One region of the Cupriavidus sp. MP-37 genome, then DNA from elsewhere that is predicted to be linked to it. Evidence: riboswitches for the same ligand, from Rfam matches in the RefSeq annotation. Region 1 holds a riboswitch; the other holds the start of a gene.
The links. Region 1 has a riboswitch for glycine ahead of LIN44_RS21945 (D-amino acid dehydrogenase). Riboswitches for the same ligand answer to the same signal wherever they lie in the genome.
Positions count from the first base shown of each region.

Region 2: it holds a riboswitch for glycine, as region 1 does, so the genes downstream of both, gcvT (glycine cleavage system aminomethyltransferase GcvT) here and LIN44_RS21945 (D-amino acid dehydrogenase) in region 1, are expected to answer to the same signal.

Region 1 is NZ_CP085345.1:1,202,235-1,213,698, forward strand. It holds gene LIN44_RS21935 (sialidase family protein) at 1-702, opposite strand, end outside; gene LIN44_RS21940 (TonB-dependent receptor) at 707-2,983, opposite strand; glycine riboswitch at 3,195-3,293, shown strand; glycine riboswitch at 3,294-3,412, shown strand; gene LIN44_RS21945 (D-amino acid dehydrogenase) at 3,428-4,738, shown strand; gene LIN44_RS21950 (DUF1484 family protein) at 5,239-5,424, shown strand; gene LIN44_RS21955 (LysR substrate-binding domain-containing protein) at 5,853-6,782, opposite strand; gene LIN44_RS21960 (alpha/beta fold hydrolase) at 7,062-8,021, shown strand; gene LIN44_RS21965 (MFS transporter) at 8,026-9,399, shown strand; gene LIN44_RS21970 (AraC family transcriptional regulator) at 9,770-10,702, opposite strand; gene LIN44_RS21975 (SDR family NAD(P)-dependent oxidoreductase) at 10,848-11,464, shown strand, end outside.
Region 2 is NZ_CP085344.1:371,184-382,647, forward strand. It holds gene LIN44_RS01705 (YbdK family carboxylate-amine ligase) at 1-110, shown strand, start outside; gene LIN44_RS01710 (alpha/beta hydrolase) at 129-977, opposite strand; gene LIN44_RS01715 (OsmC family protein) at 997-1,470, opposite strand; gene LIN44_RS01720 (MBL fold metallo-hydrolase) at 1,499-2,236, opposite strand; gene LIN44_RS01725 (L-serine ammonia-lyase) at 2,292-3,668, opposite strand; gene gcvP (aminomethyl-transferring glycine dehydrogenase) at 3,761-6,691, opposite strand; gene gcvH (glycine cleavage system protein GcvH) at 6,791-7,171, opposite strand; gene gcvT (glycine cleavage system aminomethyltransferase GcvT) at 7,271-8,410, opposite strand; glycine riboswitch at 8,506-8,630, opposite strand; glycine riboswitch at 8,652-8,739, opposite strand; gene LIN44_RS01745 (glycine zipper 2TM domain-containing protein) at 8,815-9,042, opposite strand; gene LIN44_RS01750 (UvrD-helicase domain-containing protein) at 9,323-11,437, shown strand; gene LIN44_RS01755 (ABC transporter substrate-binding protein) at 11,461-11,464, opposite strand, start outside.

The DNA.
Region 1 (11,464 bases):
GGGCGACAGCGCGATGCGGCAGCATTCGCACGACTGGTCGGCGATCTTGTAGTCGCCCTGGAAGGTCTTGCCATGATCGGCCGACACGGCGTAGTAGATCGCGGCGCCGGCATACGGCTGCTTGCGCGCCTCGGCCGCGGCCACGTCGCGCTTGTCGATCCAGCTGACGAAGACCCGCCCGGCGGGGTCCACCGCGATCGCGTCGAAGCGGTGCGCGATCTGGTCGCGGTTGGCATGCACCGTCAGCGGCTCGGCAAAGGTCTGGCCGCCGTCGGTGGAGCGCGCAAAGCGGATAAAGCCGGTCCAAGGCTTGGGCAGCGGCTGGGTCCAGGTGACGTAGACCTGCCCGTCGGGTCCGGTGGCCACCTTGGGGCGGCTTTCATGATCGGCGGCGACCGGCTCCGGCGTGCCGTTGACATGCCGCGCCGGGCCGAAGCTGCGGCCGTAGTCGGTCGACGCGCGCACGGCGACATGGGGACCGTCCTTGTAGGCAATCCACAGCTTGCCGTCGCGGTCGAAGGCGGCGCCGGTGCCCAGTTCGCTCATCTTCGCGGCCTTGGCCTGGCCACCATGGCCGGCATGGCCGCCGTGCGTCTGTGCGGTTGCGCTGGCGGCCGCCAGCGCGGCAAAGGCGATCAGCCCGGCAACGATGCCGCGGACAGCGGAGCGGGCGCCTGGCATGGTGGAAGTCAGCGTGTTCACGTGCTCAGAAGGAAAGTTTCGCCTCGGCGTAGAACGTCCGCCCCGGGTACGGGTGATAGACGAAATAGCGCTGGTCGGTGAGGTTGTCGATGCCAAGCCCGAGCCGCACATTGCGCGCCGGCTTGTAGGTCACCTTGACGTCGAAGGTCAGGAAGCTGCTGGTGCCGCCGAAGGTGTCGGGGTTGGTATCGGAATTGTCGAGCGTATTGTACTGCCGGCCCGAATAGGTCATCGCCAGCGTGCCGGCCCACGCCGGCGTGAAGCGATAGGTGCCGGCCAGGTTGGCGCGCCACTTCGGGATGCGGTAGAAATACTTGCCCACCGAGGCCGGATTGTTGGCGTTCTCCAGCGTCTTCGAATGGTTGTAGGCGCCGCTGGCCGACAGGTCGAAGCCGCGCACCAGCACGTCGCGGCCGTCATAGGCGAGCTCGATACCACGCGTGCGCACCCGGTCGACGTTCTGGAAACTGGTGACGGTGGGAAATACCGTGGTGTTGGTCTGGCTGACCAGCGCATCGCGGATATCGTCCTCGTACAGCGAGACCCGGAAACTCGACGCCTCCACCGTGCGCTCGAAGGTCAGGTCCTTCGAGAAGGAGCGCTCCGGACGCAGGTTCGGGTCGTTGTTGATCAGCGCCGTGCCGGTGATGCGCCCCTGGAACAGCTCGCTGACGGTGGGGTAGCGATAGGCCTGGCCCAGCGACAGCCGGCCCAGCCAGTCCTGCCCGAACGCCTTCTCCAGCGCCAGCTTGGGCGACCAGTTGGACTCGCTGCGCACCGGATAGCCGACCTGCACGCCAGGCTGGCTGCGGCTGCCATCATAGGCGCGCCAGTGCTCGTAGCGCAAGCCGGGGATCAGCTTCCAGTCCTCGGCGAAGTACCAGGCGTCCTGCGCGTAGAGCGCCTGGGTCTCGGTCTTGCCGGTGAAGGCATTGTTGAACGCGGTGATGGTGGCCGCGCGCCAGTCCGAGGTGTTGTAGGTGGTGTTGCTCAGCCGGTAGTTGTCATAGTGGTAGCCGAACGTGACCCAGTGCCCGCCCTGCAGGCGCTGCGGGCGGTAGTCGGCCTTCAGGTCGAGCGTGCGCCAGCCGGTGCCGTCGCCATAGGTGACCGTGCCCGGTCCGTTGCCGACGGAGTTGGCGCTGCGGCTCACGTCCTTGCTGACATCGAACAGCGACGCCACACCGGAGAAGTTCCACCCGGTCTGGTTGCGCGTGCGCAGCGACAGGCCGTAGAGCCAGCGCGCATCCTCGCCATTGCCGGGCGCAAAGGCGTTGGCGGGAATCACGTACTGGTAGCCGCCGATGTTCACCGGTCCGCCCGAGACCACATTGCCGCTGGCATCGCGCAGATAACTGCCGGTGGTGTTGGAGCGGTCCTGCTGCCAGTATGCGGCGGTGAACTGCGCCTGCAGCGTGCTGGTGATGTCATAGCCAAGCTTGAGCTTGAGCTGGTCCTGTACCGTGTGCGTGACGCCCTCGCTGTTCACGCCCATCACCACGCGGTCGCGCCCGCTCTGGTCCTGGTCGAAATAGGCGCCGGAAACCGGCGTGTCCGCCGCGCCCGCAGGCCGCGTCGAGCGCGACGCGGTATAGAAGCTCAGCGGCTGGCTCTTGCTGTCCTGCCGGTCGACGCTGACCAGCCACGAGAACGCACCAACGCGGTCGCCCACATAGGCGTTGGCATGCACCCCGTTGAAGTTATCGTGGGTGCCGTACAGGTTGAAGCGCTGGGTGAACCACTGCACGCTGGCATCGCCCTCGAACTTCTCCGGCGTGCGCGTGGTGATCAGCACCGTCGCGCCCAGCGAATTGCCCGGATACAGCGCCGAATACGGGCCGTACAGCACGTCCATGCGCTCGATCTCGGCGGCATTGACCAGCGACCAGCGCGGCGGGAAGCTGAAGTCCGAGCCCAGCAGGTTGGACAGCAGCAGCCCGTCCGCATAGACCAGCCCGCGCGCCGACTGGCGCGAACTGGTGCTGCGCACCGAGATGATCGAATTCATATCGCCGATAAAGCGCTTGCGCACGGCGAGGTTGGGCGCGTACTTCAGTGCGTCTTCCGTATTGACCACGTTGAAGTCAGCCATGCGCGTGCTGCGGATGCCATAGGCCGGCGACGGCGTGTTGGGCGGGATCGCCGGCGTGTCGCCGCGTTCGGTGCTGGCCGATACCACCACCTCCTGCAGCGGCGCGGGCGCCTCCACCGCCTGGGCGGCGGCCACGGCGGGGCCCATCAGCACTGTCGAAACGGCCAGCGCAATGCGATTTTTCTTCACTGGAAACCTTGTTGTCGTCTTTTTGGCTCGCTGTGCTGCGTAGCATCAGGCGCACCTCCCGCACCTCCAGCATAGCGAGCGCTGACATTTTATGGGCCGAGGCGATCCGCGCCGATGCGACATAGCGACGCGGGCCGCCGGGGATATCCGCGTTAACCCGCATACCCAATACCCGGCCTTGTCACTACATTGCCCCGACTGGCCTCCAGCCAGCGTGATGCAGGGAGAGACTGTCGCGGCGCCCGCCGCGCACGGCGCCGAAGGAGCAACCGCCCCGGAAACTCTCAGGCAAAAGGACCGGCATCACCCGTCAGTGCACTCTGAAGAATGCCGGACGCCATCGTCCGCCCGGCATACCGAAGGAGCAAGCGCGCCCCGCCCCGCTGCCAGGCGTCGCGAATCTCTCAGGTCCAGAACAGAGGGGGCGTCCTTCACGCATGTTGCGTGCGGACTCCTACCCTTCGACGTTCCTGGATCCTGCAGATCATGAAGACAATCGCTGTCATCGGCGGTGGTATCACTGGTGTCACCACGGCCTACGCGCTGGCCCGGCGCGGCTTCTCCGTCACGCTGTTCGAACGGCACCGCTATGCCGCCATGGAGACCTCGTTCGCCAACGGGGGGCAGCTCTCCGCCTCCAACGCCGAGGTCTGGACCCACTGGTCCACCCTCGTCAAGGGCATCAAATGGATGCTGCGCAACGATGCGCCGCTGCTGGTCAATCCCCGGCCCAGCTGGCACAAGCTGTCGTGGTTCGCCGAGTTCATCGCGTCGATTCCCAACTACCGCCGCAATACCATCGAAACCGCACGCCTTGCCATCGCCGCGCGCGAGCACCTGTTTGCGTGGGCGGCGCAGGAAGGCATCGACTTCGACCTGAAGCGCGCCGGCATCCTACACATCTACCGCGACCGCGCCGGCTTCGAGCATGCCAGCCGGGTCTCGGCGCTGCTGGCGCAAGGCGGCCTGGAGCGGCGCGCGGTGACGCCGCAGGAAATGCGCGCGATCGAGCCGACGCTGGCGGGCTCCTACTACGGCGGCTACTTCACCGAGAGCGATTCGACCGGCGACATCCACAAGTTCACCAGCGGCCTGGCCGCCGCCATTGCGCGCCTGGGCGTGCGCTGCCTCTACGGCCAGGACGTGCGCGCGGTCAAGACCGACGGCCGGCGCGCCACCATCACCGTGCAGGACGGCAACGACAGCACCAGTGCCACCTTCGACGGCGCCGTGATCTGCGCCGGCACCGCCAGCCGCGCACTGGCCGCCGGGCTGGGCGACCGCGTCAACATCTATCCGGTCAAGGGCTATTCGATCACGGTCAACCTGACCGACGACGCCAGCCGCGCCGCGGCACCGGTGGTCAGCCTGCTCGACGACGAAACCAAGCTGGTCACCAGCCGCCTGGGCGACGACCGCTTCCGCGTTGCCGGCACCGCCGAGTTCAACGGCACCAACCGCGACATCCGCGCCGACCGCATCCGCCCACTGGTGGACTGGGTGCATCAGTGCTTCCCCGGCGTCAGCACGCGCAGCGTGGTGCCATGGGCCGGACTGCGGCCGATGATGCCGGACATGCTGCCGCGCGTGGGACGCGGGCGCGCGGCCTGCATCTTCTACAACACCGGCCACGGGCACCTGGGGTGGACCTTGTCGGCGGTGACGGCGGATATGGTGGCGGGGGTGGTGGACCAGGCAATGGGGAGTGCCCCGGCGATGGTGACAGGCGCTGCGCTGACGCCGGCGCGAGCCTGAACTTCGGAGGGAAAGGGCTAAGCCCGCACGCTGATGCCGTTCAGTAAAGTGACTGTCGTCCCCGCGAAAGCGGGGACCCAGTGACTTTTAACGACGCTGGGTTCCCGCCTTCGCGGGAATGACGGTAGGGCATTAGAGCCCGCATGCGCATTTCAAGAGTCAGCGATTTCTGAATCCGTTGCCCGGATCCAAACTTCGCGCGCCCCTGGAAATGCGACATCTCTCATCGATTCCCCGCTACCAACAGGAAATACTGGTGGCGTCATCGGACCACCGATGATCGGGTGTGGAAAGCCCGGATGTTTAAGGTGGACAGGCGTTGCGCTTGTAACGGGCAACGCCTGTGTGTTCGCACGAACCAAGCTGGCTCCCTGGCGGGCCGGGCGAGGCAGCCGCAAGGCTGACCGGTTCCCCACCTTAGACCGGTCTTTCCACCCTCGCTGTCTGGCCCGCCGCCCTCATGTGGAAATGAGTGGCGCGCTTTCACTAGTGGGGAATCAATGGCAACGATCGATGAAATGACCAACGAATGCCTGCAGCAGGTTCGCGCAGGAATTGAAGGGGTACTTGTACTTCTGGATCATGAAAGCGAAAGCTCGGAGGGCTGCTTCAGCGCGCTTTGCCTGCTTGGCATGGTGAAGATGCAGATTGATGGGCTGATGGTTGAGCGAGAGCGGTTGCAATAGCGGTTGGGGGGTGTGATGGTGGGTCTGTGCTATCACACCTCGCCTTGGGTTCCGCTCCGCGATCTCGAGCTTGCCGTCGGCGCAGAGGCACATTGGAGCAACTTTGCCAGCCCCGGAGTTCGTCGAAGAGCCTAAAATTTGTGGCGCATACCCCGTGCAAAGCTGGTGCCACTGCCCTCTCCGCTAACCTTGTCGAACACCGTCACAGCGTACACGTCCGTTCGCTTCGACAGGGCATAGTCATAACCATCGGCAAGTCCATGGCGCCGAAAGTCCGCCATGACATCGCTACGTACCGGTGAAGAAACCGCAGAGGCCAGGATCCTTCCGCTGCCGACTGGAATCTGTGCGCCCATCTGCAGCGTGTCAGTTGTCGTCGATGCACCGCTGGTGCCTACACAGATGGGTCGAGATCAAGGCAGTCTCAATTAATCGTCGCGCGAATCGTCATCGGCATTGCTTCTGGCGCTCAGAAAATCGACAAACGCTCTTGCCTGCAGGGAAAGTGAGTCATATCGTTTGAAAACAAGCATCAGATGGCGCGCCGCCCAGTCATCTGACAATGGAATGATTCTCAACTGTAAGCTCGAACGATATACCTCAGCTACTCTCGTTGGCATGATGCAGATGCCTGCCTTTGCTGCCACTAGGCTGCAAGCCGAATCGAAGCTCGAAACGCGAATACGGTATGTTAGCAAGCGGCCGAGTTCGCCCGCCTTCATTGCAAGAATTTGTCCGAGCGCACTCCCTTCCGGGAATCCAATGTGGACGTAGCCGAGTGTCTCGCTAAAGCGGATCGCCTCACTGTTCGCCAATGGGTGTCCGGATGCTACGACCAGCGCGAATACTTCCCGGCGATAAGGAACAGTCGAAAGTTTGCATCCTTCATGAACGATGTGCGTAATGCCGACATCCGCAACGTCATCGCTAACACCGCGAATGATCCCGGCGCTCAGTCGCTCCTCGAAACTGACTACGACGTCGGGGTACTTCTCCTCCAGCGCCACAAGATCTCGAGGAACGAACTGGACCATCGAAGAGAGGTTGGCGAGCACGCGAACGGTTCCGTAGACGCTGGAGTCAACGTGCGTTATCTCCGCAATCATACGCTGCAGATCGACATCAATTTTCATCGCATAGGCCAGCACGACCTCGCCCGCGCGCGTCAGTCGCGTCCCTGACGAGTCGCGAAACAGAAGCTTGGTACCCAGGGTACTCTCCAGCTCCGAGATGCGCCGGCTTATTGCTGAAGGCGCGATATGCTCGGCTGTCGCTGCCCGCACGACCCCGCCTTCCGCCTGCACGGCTCTGAACAGTCGAAGCGAGGTCAAATCAAGCTGCTTGATAGTCTGTGGCATTCCTGCTTTCCCTAATCGCAACCCCGGCTCGCCCACGTCCGAAGCGCCGTAGAGATCGCTATAACGCCCCTCATCTTTTCGCGCAAGGTCTTTTCTCTTCTCTCAGGCGGCGCTGCGCAGCGAAAGCGAATCAGCAACTGCACCCATCCACACCACAGGCACGAATCCATCGGTGTTCTCGTTTCGGCACGAGAGGCGTCGACATTTGGCAATGGCCCGTTCAGTGGCGGGCAGCGATACTAATCCCAAGTCTGTCCCCCGCGAAAGATTGGGGAACGAATGGATTATAAAGGAGACAATGTGCTGCAAAGCGTCAGTCACGCTCGTGCCTCATTTCATGTGAGTTCGAGCGCTCACCCTATGTATGTGGAGCGTTGGGCACCATTGTCCGGCGCGTCAGAGCACCCGCCTGTCGTCTTGATTCACGGCGGTGGTCATACCGGCTTGTGCTATAGCCATACGCCCGACGGCCGTCCGGGCTGGGCCTCCCTTTTTGTTCAAAGTGGATATACGGCCTATGTCGTAGACTGGCCGGGCCATGGCCGGTCGCCACCGCCCCATGACTTTGCGACCATGTCGATGAATGCCGTCATCACTGCGCTCGTCGACTTGTTGGATCAGATCGGGCCAGCGACCTTGGTTGCCCATAGCGCTGGAGGGACCGTGGCGTGGGCTGTGGCGGATAGACGGCCCAACAGCGTTTGTGCGATCTTGGGTATTGCGCCCGGCCCCCCCGGCAATCTGCTTCCTGTGCTGCCGTCCGATCCCCTCGAATTTGAAGCACTATCTGCCCGCGAAGATCTGGGCCACCCTGTTTATCATTCAGAAACAGCGCCAGTGTATTTCTCCAGCGAATTCATCCGGCGCTACTGGGCCAACAGCAAGCACTTCCCACTCGAAGCCATTGACGCTTATGAGAAAACAATCGTGCCGGAAAGCCCGAGAATATTGAACGAACGATTCAACATTGGTGGTTGTTCGCCGCAGGTCTTATCGCCGGATCGGATCCGACGTATTAGAAGCCTCGTGGTTACCGGCAGCGACGATCCAAGACATCCAAGAAGCGTTGATGAAGCCGTGGCCCAATATGTTGGCGCAACCCATTTGTGGCTTCCAGATATCGGCATCGAAGGCAATGGGCATAGCCTGATGATCGAACGTAACAGCAGCGAAATTTTCGACGTGGTATATCAATGGCTGACGGCCTACGAAAACCGACCAGTTGAGAAGGAGGCGTAAAGCTATGACGCAGATTTCCGCAAAACGGGCCTGGATTACCACGACGCTCTTCTTCGTGTGCATGGCCTTTTCCTATGTAGACCGTCAGATCATCAGTATTCTAGTCCAGCCAATTAAGGCAACGGTTGATCTTAACGATACCGAGATAGGACTTTTGCAGGGTCTGTCATTCACATTATTCTATCTGATTGCTGGTATTCCTCTTTCATGGCTCGCTGACCGTGTTAATAGAGTACGGCTTGCTGCTGGCTGCATCTTTGTATGGTCGTTGGCAACGACCTGCACAGGACTCTCCCGCGTGTTCCCGATGCTTGTGATTGCGCGCGCCGGGACGGCAGCCGCCGAAGCGGGCTTTCATCCCGCAGCCTTGTCAGTCGTAGGCGATATTTTCCCGGCGCGGCATATTCCGCGCGCGACTGCTCTTTTCATGCTTGGACCGATAATCGGTAGCGGCTGCGCGCTGTTGCTGGGTGGCGCATTGCTGTCTTGGTTCACCTCTCTCGCAATCGGTCCCCTGCCGATTATTGGGCGGCTTCACGCGTGGCAATGGGTATTCGTTGCAGTGGGTGTACCGGGCATGCTGCTCGCCAGCTTGGTGCTGGCAATGGTAAAAGAGCCGAGCCGCCGGGAACTGCGAGCCACACTGGACGGTAATTCCACAGAACCAGTGAGTTTCAGTGCTGTATGCCTTTTTCTGCTTACCCGTGATCGCTTCTATCCATTGTATTTTTTAGGGTTTGCGTTCTTCATTCTCGCTACTACTGCGTATGCTGCGTGGTTTCCATCCGTGGTGATCCGCAAATTCCTCATTGACCCTAAAACCGCTGGCCTGGTGCTTGGCTCCACGTTTCTGATTTCCGGTGTACTCGGGAATGTGTTCGCTCAGATCTACGCATCGAGGCATGTCGAGCGAATCGGTGCATTGCCAGTTGTCATGAGAGTCATAGTTGGATCGATTGCGATGATGGTCCCCTTGGCAATCGTTGCACCGCTCCTCGGCAATTATGTATTGGCCGTAGTCCTGTATGCGCCGCTGGTTCTGCTCCTGTCGACAACCCAAGCCTTGTTCCTGGTCCCCCTGTTGCTTAGCGTGCCTAATCGCATGCGCGGCCAATCTATCGGCATCTTTGCCCTCGTGATCAACGCGTTTGGTGGAACTGTCGGACCATTGATGACAGGAGTCTTTTCCGATGGTCTCGGCATGGGCGGAGCCGGCACCGCGATTGCCCTAACCATTACTTCGGGAGCCGGAATTCTGGGCGCCCTTGGCCTTCTTTACGCGGCGTCGCAGAGCACCTTAATTATCGGCTCGGATCTCGCTGACGCCGCGCCTGCCCTTGATATCCATCCTAGCCTGGGCGATCCAAAGCCAGGATAAGTCTGATCCGATTATCCGTCGAAGTTCGATCTCGACGCAAAGCAATATCGCGAGTGGCCCTAATGACGAACGCGCACGGAAGCAGAGCGTACGAGCGGCCGCTCTGACCGTAACGCGTTAGCTGCCGCATTCCCTCACGTCGGGCCGTTGAAAGGGACTGCCTTCGTTCGAATCGCCGCCGCGAGCTTGCGATTAGCCCTCGGTCAGTCATCTTGTGTCGCGGCTCGTCGGCTTGGCGTGACAGCGCGCGCCATCGGCTTCGAGCATCAGGAGGTTGTCACAGAGCTGTACGACTGGATCAACGGTCTTGAGCAAATCGGGCAGATGCGGGACTACACGCGGAAATTCGGGATCTCGCCGAAGCGGGGTCTCACGTCCGTCTGATCGGCTGGCCGCCCGGGTAGGCCTGATGCATGGCGGCATCCGTGTCTTTCGCCGGCGGCAGGCCGAACATTCGCCGGTACTCGCGCGTAAATTGCTGGACGCTTTCATAGCCCACGGAAAACGCCGCGTTGCTCGCCGAAATGCCTTCGGTCGTCATCAGCCGGCGTGCCTCGATGAGGCGCAACTGCTTCTGGAACTGTAGCGGCGACAATGATGTCGCAGCCCGGAAGTGCTGGTAAAACGCAGACGCGCTCATGCCGGCCGTTGCCGCCAGACGTTCCACCGGTAGCGGTTGTGCGAACTCGGCCCGCAACAGGGCGACGGCGCGGGCTACACGTTGCGTGTGACTTTGCGGCGGGCCAATCTGACGAATTATCGGGCCATGCTTTCCCACCAGCAGCCAGTAATGCATCTCACGCACGAGCTGCGTCTGCAGTACTGGCATTGCCGCCGGCCGTTCAATCAGCCGCATCAGCCGCAGGGCGGCGTCCGCAACCTCTGCGTCCGATGGCTCAACCTGTACCGGCGACTCCTGGGCGACGGGCCCCAGCTTCATCTCTACCGCCAGTTCTGCAATGGCTGCCACATCGAGGTCCAGCACGAGGGAGTAGTACGGTGCGTCGGCGCTGGCGCGCGTGATCTGGCTGATCGTCGGCACGTCCGACGTGATTAGCAGCGAATCGCCAGCGCTGAAGCCGAACGTCTGCTGCCCCATCACCACCCGCTTGCAGCCTTGCAGCACAAGGCACGCGAGGGGGCGGGAGATCGCGTAATCGATGCCGCTGGGCGCTGTCGCCCGGATAGCAGTCAGGCCCGGAATGGGGGTTCGGGCCACGCCGTTCGGGCCGGCATACGCCTCGGCATAGCGGCGCACCGCGTCGAGCAAGAGATCACTCATTTGGGGAACGTTGTCATCCATCAGCCGCCATCGTAGCCGGTCCGGACAACTAGAAACATCAGGTTTGGAGAAACAGGCCAATAACCGAGAGATTCAGGCAAAGGAATCTGGCACGCCGGATACCAGAATGGACACCGGATTCCACCACACGCCAAGGACTCTCCTCATGACCACGATTTCTCTCGTTACCGGTTCCAGCCGCGGCCTGGGCCGCAATACCGCCGTGTCGATCGCCCGCAAGGGTGGCGACGTCATTCTGACTTACCAGAACCGCGAAGCCGACGCAAATGCGGTCGCGGCCGAGATCGAGGCGCTTGGCCGCAAGGCGGTCGCCCTGCAACTCGACGCCGGCGATATCTCCGCCTTTCCGGCCTTCGCGGAGCGGCTGAAGGCCGCACTGCAGCGCACCTGGCAGCGCGACAGCTTTGACCATCTCGTCAACAACGCGGGCCACGGGGAAGTTGCGCCGATCGCCGAGATGGGTGAGGCGGCGTTCGACAAGCTGGTCGATGTGCATTTCAAAGGCGTGTTCTTTCTCACCCAGAAGCTGCTGCCGCTACTGGCGGACGGCGGACGCATCGTCAATCTTTCGACGGGACTGACGCGCGTGTCCGCCGAGGGCTGGGCAGCCTACGCAGCCGTCAAGGGCGCAGTGGAGGTGCTTACCGTCTACATGGCGAAGGAACTGGGTCCGCGCAGGATCACGGTCAATGCGGTGGCGCCCGGTGCGATCGAGACAGACTTCTTCGGCGGGGCGGTGCGCGACACGCCAGCGTTCAACGA
Region 2 (11,464 bases), on a different replicon from region 1:
CACTGGCCGAGCGCCGCGACGGCGATGCCCGCTGGCTGCGCCAGGTCGACGCGGAAGCGCGCAGCCAGCGCGAAACCGTGCGCAAGGCCTGCGATCGCTGGGCCACGTAAAGTCGCGTCGGACAGCCGTCAGCGCTGCTGTCGCGGCAGCAGGAAGGCCAGCGCGTCGCGCCACCAGCCCGCGTCGACGTGCGCGGTCCAGTCGTTGTGGCCGGCCCCCTCGATCACCGCCAGCCGCCGCGGTTCGCCCAGCGACGCATGCAGCGCCTCGCCGAAGCGCGCCGGCACGATGGTGTCGCGTTCGGCCACCGCCACCATCACCGGGCGGCCGAAGCCCGCCAGGTTGGCGACGCTGTCGTAGCGGTCGCGCAGCACCCAGCCTGCCGGCAGCCACGGATAGTGGTGCGAGGCCAGGTGGGCCAGCTTGTCCCACGGCGTGATCAGCAGCACGCCGGCAACGCTGTCGCGCTGGCGCGCCGCCGCGGCTGCCGCCACGCCGGCGCCCAGCGATTCCCCGATCAGCAGCAGCGGCCCGTCGAACTGGCGCCGCGCCAGCGCAATCGACTGCTCCGCGTCGGCGACGAAGCTGCGCTCGCCCAGCGTGCCCGCACGCGGCCCGTACCCGGGATACTCGGCCAGGATCACGCGGACGCCCAGCGGCGCCAGCGCGCTGGCGTAATAGTCGCGATGCCCGGCATGTCCGGCGTTGCCGTGGAACACGATGGCGGTGGCGCGCACCGGCCCGCGTGGCTCGGCCACCAGTCCGCGGAAATCCTCCGGATCCGGCCACGCACGCAGCCCGGGCGAGACCATGTCGTCGACCGCGGCGCGTTCGGGGAAATAGAGGAAGTGGTCCTGCAGCATGGCGATTGCGGCTAGCCCCGCCAGGGCCGCTGCCAGCCACCGCCACAGGCGCGGCCGCGCCGTGCGTGGCGGTGCCGAGGGTGCGGTGGCGGCGGCTGGCACGCTGGCGCGCATGGCCGTATGTCCGTGGCGGCTAGGCGCCGGCGTACACCGGTTCGCAGCGCACTTCGGTCCTGACCGAGTTGGCGATAAAGCAGGCCTCGTGCGCGGCGTGGTGCAGCGCGTCGAGCTGGTCGCGCGTGGGTTCGCGCTCGCCGCCGAACGTGACCTGCGGGCGCAGCGTTACCACCGTCATCGCCATGCGCCCGTCGGCGTTCTTTTCCATCACGCCGGTGGCGGCGTCCAGGTAGCGGTCGACCACCAGGCGCTGCTTGGCCGCCAGCGACAGGAACCACAGCATGTGGCAGCTGGACAGCGAAGCGATGAACATTTCTTCCGGGTCGATCGCGCTGGCATCGGACATCGGCAGCGGCACCACGTGCGGCGACGACGAGCCCGGCACTTCGGCGCCGCCATCAAAGCGCAGCAGATGCCGGCGGCTGTAGCGGTTGCCGGCGAAATCCTGGCCGTCTCGTTGCCACAGGACTTCAGCGGTGTAGGTGGACATGCATGGACTCCTAGGGTTGGGAAGGCATTCAGGCGCCGTGCGGCACGCTTTCGCCGTCGCGCAGGCCCAGGCGCTGGTTGGCGGGCACGGCAACATCGATCAGCTTCGGGCGCGGCAGGTTCAGGTTGCGCATCATCTCGACGAACTGCTCGCGCGTGCGGCCGGCGACGCGGCTGTTGTGCGCGCGTTCATGGCCGATGGTGGAGACGGTGCGGCCCTTGTAATCGTGCGCCGGATAGACCAGCGTGTCGTCGGGCAGCGCGAACAGCTTGCGGGTCAGGCTGTCGTACAGCGTGCCGGCGTCGCCGGACTGGAAATCGGTGCGGCCGCAGCCATCGATCAGCAGCGCGTCGCCGGTGAAGATGCGGCGCACGATGCCGTCGGCGGTGCTTTCTTCCCACAGGTAGCTCATGCTGCCGGCGGTGTGCCCGGGCGTATGGATGGCGCGCAGCACCTGCTTGCCGAAGGCGATGGTGTCGCCGTCGATCAGCTGCTTGTGCGCGGGCTTGATGTCGCAGCCGGACGGCGCCGCGGTATGCGCGCCGGTCTGCAAGGCCAGGTGGCCGGCCGAGGTGATGTGGTCGGCATGGGCGTGGGTTTCGATCACCCACGCCAGGCGCGCGCCGGTTTCTTGCAGCAGTTTCAGGTCGCGCTCGAGCTGGTGGTCGACCGGATCGATCAGCAGCGCGTCCCCGGTGGCGGCGTCGATCAGCAGGTAGGTGAAGGTGGACGAGGTCTCGTCAAAGAGTTGGTGGAAGGTCTGCATGGCCGTCCTCTTGTTGTTTGGCCGGGGAACGCCGCCATGATACGCCGCACCGGCGCTAGCACTCCACGATATTCACCGCCAGCCCGCCGCGTGCCGTTTCCTTGTACTTGGTCTTCATGTCGGCGCCGGTTTCGCGCATGGTCTTGATCACCGAGTCGAGCGACACGTAATGCGTGCCGTCGCCGCGCAGCGCCATGCGCGCCGCGTTGACCGCCTTGACCGACGCCATCGCGTTGCGCTCGATGCACGGGATCTGCACCAGCCCGCCGACCGGGTCGCAGGTCAGCCCCAGGTTGTGCTCCATGCCGATCTCGGCGGCGTTCTCCACCTGTGCCGGGCTGCCGCCGGTGACCGCTGCGAGTGCGCCGGCCGCCATCGAGCAGGCTACGCCGACTTCGCCCTGGCAGCCGACCTCGGCGCCGGAGATCGACGCGTTGAGCTTGTACAGCAGCCCGATCGCGCCGGCAGTGAGCAGGAAGTCGACCACGCCCGCGCGGTTGGCGCCCGGCACGAAGCGGTCGTAGTAGTGCAGCACCGCGGGAATGATGCCGGCCGCGCCGTTGGTCGGCGCCGTGACCACGCGCCCGCCGGCGGCGTTTTCTTCATTGACGGCGATGGCGTACAGGTTGACCCAGTCCATCACCGAGAGCGGGTCCGACAGCGTGCGTTCGGCGCGTTCGGTCAGGCTGCGGTACAGCTCGGGCGCGCGCCGCTTCACCTTGAACGGGCCCGGCAGCTCGCCGTCGGTGCGGCAGCCGCGCGCCACGCAGGCCTGCATCACGTCCCAGATGTGCAGCAGGCCGTTGACGACCTCTTCCTCGCTGCGCCAGGTCAGCTCGTTTTCGAGCATCAGCCGGGCGATGCTCTTGCCGCTGGCGCCGGCCATCCCGAGCAGTTCCTTGCCGCTGCGGAACGGGTGCGGCAACTGCTGCGCGGCCTTGAGCACCTGCGTATTGGGCGCGCCGGCAGTGACCACGAAGCCGCCGCCGACCGACAGGTAGCGCGCCTCGCGCAGCGTCGCGCCGCCGCCATCGAAGGCGTGGAACTTCATGCCGTTGGGATGCTCGGCCATGGCCTCGCGCCGGTAGAAGGCGATGTGCTCCTTCCCGATGAAGGGCACCATATGGCGTCCCAGCAGCGACAGCTCGCGCGTCTTGCGCAGCGCCGCCAGGCGCGTGTCGATGGAATCGGGATCGATGGTGTCGGGCGCCTCGCCCATCAGGCCCAGGATCACGCCCTTGTCGGTGCCGTGGCCCTTGCCGGTGGCGCCGAGCGAGCCATACAGCTCCACCCGCACGCTGGCGACTTGCGGCAGCAGCCCGTCGCGCTCCAGCCCCTGCGCGAACATCAGCGCCGCGCGCATCGGGCCCACGGTGTGCGAGCTCGACGGGCCGATGCCCACCTTGAACAGATCGAATACGCTGACTGCCACGGACCGCCTCCAGATTGATGCCGGACCAGGCCGGCGGGCGCCGCGTTGCGCGGCGCCCTGAGTACAGCTTAGCTTGTGGGCGGGGTGACGGCTCAGTCCACCACGTAGTCGCTGACCGGCACGCAGGCGCAGAACAGGTTGCGGTCGCCGTACACGTTGTCGGCGCGGCCGACCGGCGGCCAGTACTTCTGCGTGCGCAGCGAGGCCACCGGGTAGGCGGCTTCCTCGCGCGTGTACTGGTGGGGCCACTCGTTGGCGGTGACCACCGCGGCGGTGTGCGGGGCGTGCTTGAGCGGATTGTCGTCGCGGTCGAAGGTGCCGTCCGCAACCCGGCCGATTTCCTGGCGGATCGCAATCATCGCGTCGATGAAGCGGTCCAGCTCATGCAGCGCTTCGGACTCGGTCGGCTCGATCATCAGGGTGCCCGGCACCGGGAAGCTCATGGTCGGTGCGTGGAAGCCGTAGTCCATCAGGCGCTTGGCCACGTCTTCGTTGCTGATGCCGGTTTCCTTCTGCAGCGGGCGCAGGTCCAGGATGCATTCGTGCGCGACCAGACCGTGCTGGCCGGTGTACAGCACCGGGTAGTACGGCGCCAGGCGCTTGGCAACGTAGTTGGCGGCCAGGATCGCGTTTTCGGTCGCGGCGGTGAGGCCGGCCGAGCCCATCATCGCGATATACATCCACGAGATCGGCAGGATGCTGGCCGAGCCGAACGGTGCCGCCGACACGCCGCCGATGCCGCGCTCGTCGCGGCGATAGCCGACGCTGTCCTGGTTGGGCAGGAAGTCCGCCAGGTGTGCGCCGACCGCAACCGGACCCACGCCCGGGCCGCCGCCGCCGTGCGGGATGCAGAAGGTCTTGTGCAGGTTCAGGTGCGACACGTCGCCGCCGAACTGCCCGGGCGCGGCGGTGCCGACCATCGCGTTCATGTTGGCGCCGTCGACGTAGACCTGCCCGCCGTGCTTGTGCACGATTTCGCAGATCTGCTGCACGCCCTGCTCGAATACGCCGTGCGTGGACGGGTAGGTGATCATGATCGCGGCCAGGTTCTGGCTGTGCTGCTCGGCCTTCCTGGCCAAGTCTTCCAGGTCGACGTTGCCGTTCTCGTCGCAGGCCACCACCACCACCTTCATGCCGGCCATCTGCGCCGATGCCGGGTTGGTGCCGTGCGCCGACGACGGGATCAGGCAGATGTCGCGGTGGCTCTCGCCGCGGCTGGCGTGGTAGGCGTGGATGATCAGCAGGCCCGCGTATTCGCCCTGCGAGCCGGCGTTGGGCTGCAGGCTGACCGCGGCGTAGCCGGTGGCGGCGCACAGCATGGCCTCGAGCTGGTCGATCATCTCGCGGTAGCCCACGGTCTGGTCCAGCGGCGCGAACGGGTGGATCTGGCTGAACTCGGGCCAGGTCACCGGGATCATCTCGCTGGTCGCGTTCAGCTTCATCGTGCACGAACCCAGCGGGATCATGGTGCGGTCCAGCGCCAGGTCCTTGTCGGCCAGCATGCGCAGGTAGCGCAGCATCTCGTGCTCGGCGTGGTGCGTGTTGAACACCGGGTGCGTCAGGTAGGCGCTGGTGCGCGCCAGCGCGGGCGGGAAGGCGTCCTGCGCGGCGGCCTCGAGCTTGTCGAAGTCGACCTCGGCGGGCAGCGGCTTGCCTTGCGTGAAGATCTCCCACAGTGCGACCACGTCGGCGCGGGTGGCGGTCTCGTCCAGCGAGATGCCGACGCGGGTGGCGCCGGCATGGCGCAGGTTGATGCCGCGCGCGGTGGCGGCGGCATGGATCGCGTCGGTGTTGAAGCCGGTTTCCAGCGTCAGCGTGTCGAAGAAGCTGGCATTGGTGCGCGCAAAGCCCAGCGCCTGCAGGCCGGCGGCCAACGTCGCGGTCAGGCGATGCACGCGCTGCGCGATGCGCTTCAGGCCTTGCGGGCCATGGTAGACCGCGTACATCGACGCCATCACCGCCAGCAGCACCTGCGCGGTACAGATGTTGGAGGTCGCCTTCTCGCGGCGGATATGCTGCTCGCGCGTCTGCAGCGCCAGGCGGTAGGCCTGGTTGCCCTGCGCGTCGATGGTCACGCCGACCAGCCGGCCGGGCATCGAGCGCTTGAACGCATCCTTCACCGCCATGTAGCCGGCGTGCGGGCCGCCAAAGCCCAGCGGCACGCCGAAGCGCTGCGAGTTGCCCACCGCCACGTCGGCGCCCCATTCGCCGGGAGCGGCGATCAGCGTCAGCGCCAGCAGGTCGGCGGCCGCCACCACCAGGCCGCCGGCGGCGTGCACGGCGTCGGCGATGGCGCGGTAGTCGTTGATGTCGCCGTTCACGCCCGGGTATTGCAGCAGCACGCCGAACGCGCCCGCGGCAGCGGCGTCGGCGGCGGGGCCGACCTTGACCTCGATGCCCAGCGGCAGCGCGCGCGTGCGTACCACTTCCAGCGTCTGCGGCAGCACGTCGTCGGCGACGAAGAAGATATTGGAGTCGTGCTTGTTCACGCGCTGCAGCAGCGTCATCGCTTCGGCGGCGGCGGTGCCTTCGTCCAGCATCGACGCGTTGGCGATATCCAGCCCGGTCAGGTCGGTGACCATCTGCTGGAAGTTCAGCATCGCTTCCAGGCGGCCCTGCGAGATCTCGGGCTGGTACGGCGTATAGGCGGTGTACCAGGCGGGGTTCTCGAAGATATTGCGCAGGATGACGCCGGGCGTGATGGTGTTGAAGTAGCCCTGGCCGATAAAGCTCTTCAGGACCTTGTTCTTGCCCGCCAGCGCGCGCAGCTTTGCCAGCGCGGCCTCTTCGCTGAGCGGCTCGGTGAACTCGCCCATCGGCATGCCGTCGCGGCGGCGGATGGCGGCGGGGATGACGGCGTCGATCAGCGCGGCGCGGCTGTCATAGCCGAGCACCTTCAGCATGTGCTGCTGTTCGGGGGTATCGGGGCCGATATGGCGGGCGGCGAAGGCGTCGCGCGCCTCCAGTTCGGCCAGCGTGGGCCGGTTTGCTTGGGCGGCTTTCATGGGCAGCGGGGCGTTCATGGGCAAGAACCTCGTGGTGGGCGCCGGCGGCAGGTGGTCAGCCGTGCCGCGGCGCCGCGAATGCGGTGTGCCGGTCCCTGGCGCGGGACCGGCGGGCGATCAGGCGCCGACGCTGGCCTTGTAGGCGTCGGCCGACATCAGGCCGTTGACGTCGTCGCCGTTGGCCGGCTTGAGCTTGAACAGCCACGCGTCGAAGGCGTTGGCGTTGACGCTTTCCGGCGCCGCGGTGGCGGCTTCGTTGACGGCGATGACTTCGCCGGCCACCGGTGCGTAGATGTCGGACGCGGCCTTCACCGATTCCACCACCGCCAGCGCGTCGCCGGCACCGACCGACTTGCCCACTTCGGGCAGTTCCAGGAAGACGATGTCGCCCAGCGCGTCCTGGGCATGGTCGGTGATGCCGATGGTGAGCGTGCCGTCGGCTTCGACGCGCACCCACTCATGCGACTCGGTGTACTTGAGGTCAGCGGGGAAATTCATGAAGGTTCTCCGGATTCAGATCTGTTTCTTGTTGGGTGATGCCTGCCCGGCAACGCTGCCGGCAGGCGAGGGCGACCGTTGGGTGAGCGGGGCTTGCCCTTAGCTCACGAGTGCCTTGCCATGACGCACAAACGGCAGTTTAACCACAGTCGCGTTGAGTTTGCGGTCGCGGATCTCCACCTGCACGGTGTCGCCTACGTTCACGCCCCGGGGCAGGCGCGCGAACGCAATCGATTGCGACAGCGAGGGGCTGAAGGTGCCGCTGGTGATTTCACCGTCACCGGCGGGGGTGATGACCTTCTGGTGGGCGCGCAGCACGCCGCCCGCTTTTCCTTCCGTCGGACGCAGGATCAGGCCGAGGAACTGCTGGCGTTGCCCGTTGGCGGCCAGCGCCGCCTTGCCGGTGAAGTCGCGCTCGCTCTGCAGGTCGACGGTCCAGGCCAGGCCCGCGTCCAGCGGCGAGACCTTGATATCCATGTCCTGCCCGTACAGGTTCATGCCGGCTTCCAGGCGCAGCGTGTCGCGCGCGCCCAGGCCCGCCGGGCGCACGCCGGCGGCATTCAGTTTCTCCCACAGGCCGGCGACGCTGGCGGCGGGCACCACCAGTTCGAAGCCGTCTTCGCCGGTGTAGCCGGTGCGCGCCACCATCACTTCGCCGAGGGCGGGGTCCTGCACTACCACGGCGTTGAACGGCTTGAGCGTGTCGGAAGGCTGGGTCGACGGGAAGGTGCTCCACACCTTGGCGCGGGCGTTGGGGCCCTGCACCGCGACGATGGCCAGCGGCTGCACGCCCGCGGGCGCGACATCTTCACGGCGCGGCGTGATGGTCACGCCGCTGCCGGTGGCGTCGTTGCGGGCGCGGATCCAGTCGATATCGCCCACCGCGGTGCTGGCATTGACCACCAGGCGGAAACGGTCCTCGGCGAAGAAATAGACGATCAGGTCGTCGATGACGCCGCCGTTCTCGTCGAGCATGCAGGAATAGAGCGCCTTGCCGGGGGTCTGCAGCTTGTCGACGTTGTTGGCCAGCAGGCCGCGCAGGAAGCTGCGGGTATTGGCGCCGGCGAGATCGACCACGCACATGTGCGAGACGTCGAACATGCCGGCATCGTTGCGCACGGCATGGTGCTCTTCGATCTGCGAGCCATAGTTGACCGGCATGTCCCAGCCGCCGAAGTCGACCATGCGGGCGCCGAGGGCGCGGTGGATAGCGTTGAGGGGCGTGGCCTGGAGCGTCATGGAATCCTCGGGGGCAGTCTCGGTTGGCGAAAACAAAAAAGGGTCATCCGCCGCAACGATCGCTACGCCGATATGGCAAGCAATCCGCTGCGGCGGATGACCCCTCTGTCCTCGATACCTGAGAGATTACGAGGCGGATCCAATCGATCCCAGCCTCGCGCGCCCCTTCGGTGGACACGCTCGCCACGAATGGCGGGTGCCGCTCTCCAGAGTGCGGCATGCATCGTGTGCATGTTGCATGCCGATCCGACCGGTCCGTGGTGCCTGAGAGTTTTCGGGTGATACCCCTTCGGCGGCGCAGGCGATGCGCGCTCTCCCGGTCGGATGCGCGCAATGTACGGGAGGCCCCGGCCTTTGTCAAACCACGGCAGGGGCCCGCCGTACCCGACGCTGCGCGGCCGGGCTTACTTCTTCTTGTCGTCGGTGACGACGTTGCCGATCACGCCGCCCACGGCCGCGCCGCCCAGCGTACCCAGCGCGCTGCCGTCGGTCAGGATGGCGCCGCCCACCGCGCCGGCACCGGCACCGATGGCGGTATTACGTTGTTTCGGGGTCATGTCCGCGCAACCGGCAAAGGCCGCGACCGTCATGCCGATCAGGGTCACCTTGGTCAAACTTTGCAGGGTTTTCATTGTTGGCTCCGATGTGATGATCTGTGCATGCCCGCGCGGCCCGGCGGACCGGGGGACACACTGGTTAGAGTGTCGCGTTATGCCATTGGCTCCGGTCTTTACGAAGTGTTACGCCAGTGACACAGCCAGGCCGGCGCGCGCGGCGTGCGCTGACTGACCAGCCGTGGCGCGCGTGTTAACATCGGCAGCTTTGCCGCGGTCCGTTGCCCGGTTGCCGGCAACTCCCGCCGTTCCCCGTCGATTCCGCCGCTGCCCCCAAACGCCCGCTCCGCCTCCCCGCATGACCCATGGCCTGAACCCCGCCCAATCCGAAGCCGTCCGCTACCTCGACGGGCCTTGCCTGGTGCTGGCCGGCGCGGGCTCCGGCAAGACCCGGGTGATCACGCAGAAGATCGCGCATCTGATCGAGGACAAGGGCTTCGAGCCGCGCCATATCGCCGCCGTCACATTTACCAACAAGGCGGCCAAGGAGATGCAGGAGCGCATCGCCAAGCTGATGGAGGGCAAGACCACGCGCGAGGGCAAGCGCATTCCGCTCAGGCAGCTGACGGTCTGCACCTTCCACTCGCTGGGCGTGCAGATCCTGCGCATGGAAGCCGAGCACGTCGGCCTGAAGCCGCAGTTCTCGATCATGGATTCGGACGACTGCTTCGGCCTGATCCAGGAGCAGCTGGGCACCACCGACAAGAAGCTGATCCGCGGCGTGCAAAGCACGATCTCGCTGTGGAAGAACGGCATGGTCGACCCCGAGGCCGCGATCGCGCAGGCCGCCAACGCAGACGAGCACCAGGCCGCGCTGGTCTACCGCAACTACGTCGCCACGCTGAACGCGTACCAGGCGGTGGATTTCGACGACCTGATCCGCCTGCCGGCAGAGCTGTTCGCGCGCGATGAAGCGGTCCGGCTCAAGTGGCAGAACCGCCTGCGCTACTTCCTGGTCGACGAATACCAGGACACCAACGCCTGCCAGTACCAGCTGCTCAAGCTGCTGGCGGGCGGCTCGCACCTGCGCGCGCCGGCCTTCACCGCGGTGGGCGACGACGACCAGGCCATCTACGGCTGGCGCGGCGCCACGCTCGACAACCTGCGCGGGCTGCAGACCGATTTCCCGGACCTGAAGGTGATCAAGCTGGAGCAGAACTACCGCTCCACCGTGCGCATCCTGGAAGCGGCCAACGCCGTCATCGCCAACAATCCCAAGCTGTTCGACAAGAAGCTGTGGAGCGAGCACGGCATGGGCGACCCCATCGCCATCCATCCGATGAACGACGAGGAGCACGAGGCCGAGTCGGTGGTGTTCCGCCTGTCGGCGCACAAGTTCGAGCGCCGCGCGCAGTTCCGCGACTACGCCATCCTGTACCGCGGCAACCACCAGGCCAGGCTGTTCGAGCAGATCTTGCGGCGCGAGCGCATCCCGTATGTGCTGTCCGGCGGCCAGAGCTTCTTCGACAAGGCCGAGATCAAGGACATCTGCGCCTACCTGCGCCTGATCGCCAATCCCGACGACGATCCCGCCTTTATCCGCGCCATCACCACGCCGCGCCGCGGCGTCGGCAACACCACGCTGGAAGTGCTGGGCACCTTCGCCGGCCAGGCCAAGGTGTCGCTGTTCGAGGCGGCGATGATGGGCGGCATCGAGGGCAAGCTGCAGCCGCGCCAGCTGGAACCGCTGCGCGTGTTCTGCGAATCGATGGTGCGGCTGGCCGACCGCGCGGCCAAGGACCCGGCCACCGAGGTCCTCGACGACCTGATGGCCGGCATCCACTACGAGGCCTACCTGTACGACAGCTTCGACGAACGGCAGGCGCAGTCGCGCTGGACCAATACCCTGGAATTCCTCGACTGGCTCAAGCGCAAGGGCACCAAGCCCGAGGGCGCGGACGGCGGGGAAGCCACCGGCTTCGACACCGCCGACGGCTTCGGCAGCGAAGGCAAGAACCTGCTGGAACTGACCCAGACCGTGGCGCTGATGAGCATGCTGGAAGGCCGCGAGGAAGACCCCGACGCGGTGCGGCTGTCGACGCTGCATGCGTCCAAGGGGCTGGAATATCCGCATGTGTTCCTGGTCGGCGTGGAAGAAGGCATCCTGCCCCACTGCCGCGAGGACGAGGACATGAGCGACGAAAAGATCGAGGAAGAGCGGCGCCTGATGTACGTGGGCATTACGCGCGCGCAGCGCAGCCTGCATGTCAGCTGGTGCAAGAAGCGCAAGCGCGCGCGCGAGACCTATTCGTGCCAGCCGTCCCGCTTTATCGGCGAGATGAAGCTGGAAGAGGCGCCCGCGCCGGTCGACGCGACCCCGGCGATGAGCCCCAAGGACCGCCTTGGCGCGCTCAAGGCGCTGCTCGGCAACGGTGGTAATGGTGGTAATGGCGGCAAGGCGGCCGCCGGCTGAGCCGCCGCGGCGCTATCGCATCGCTAG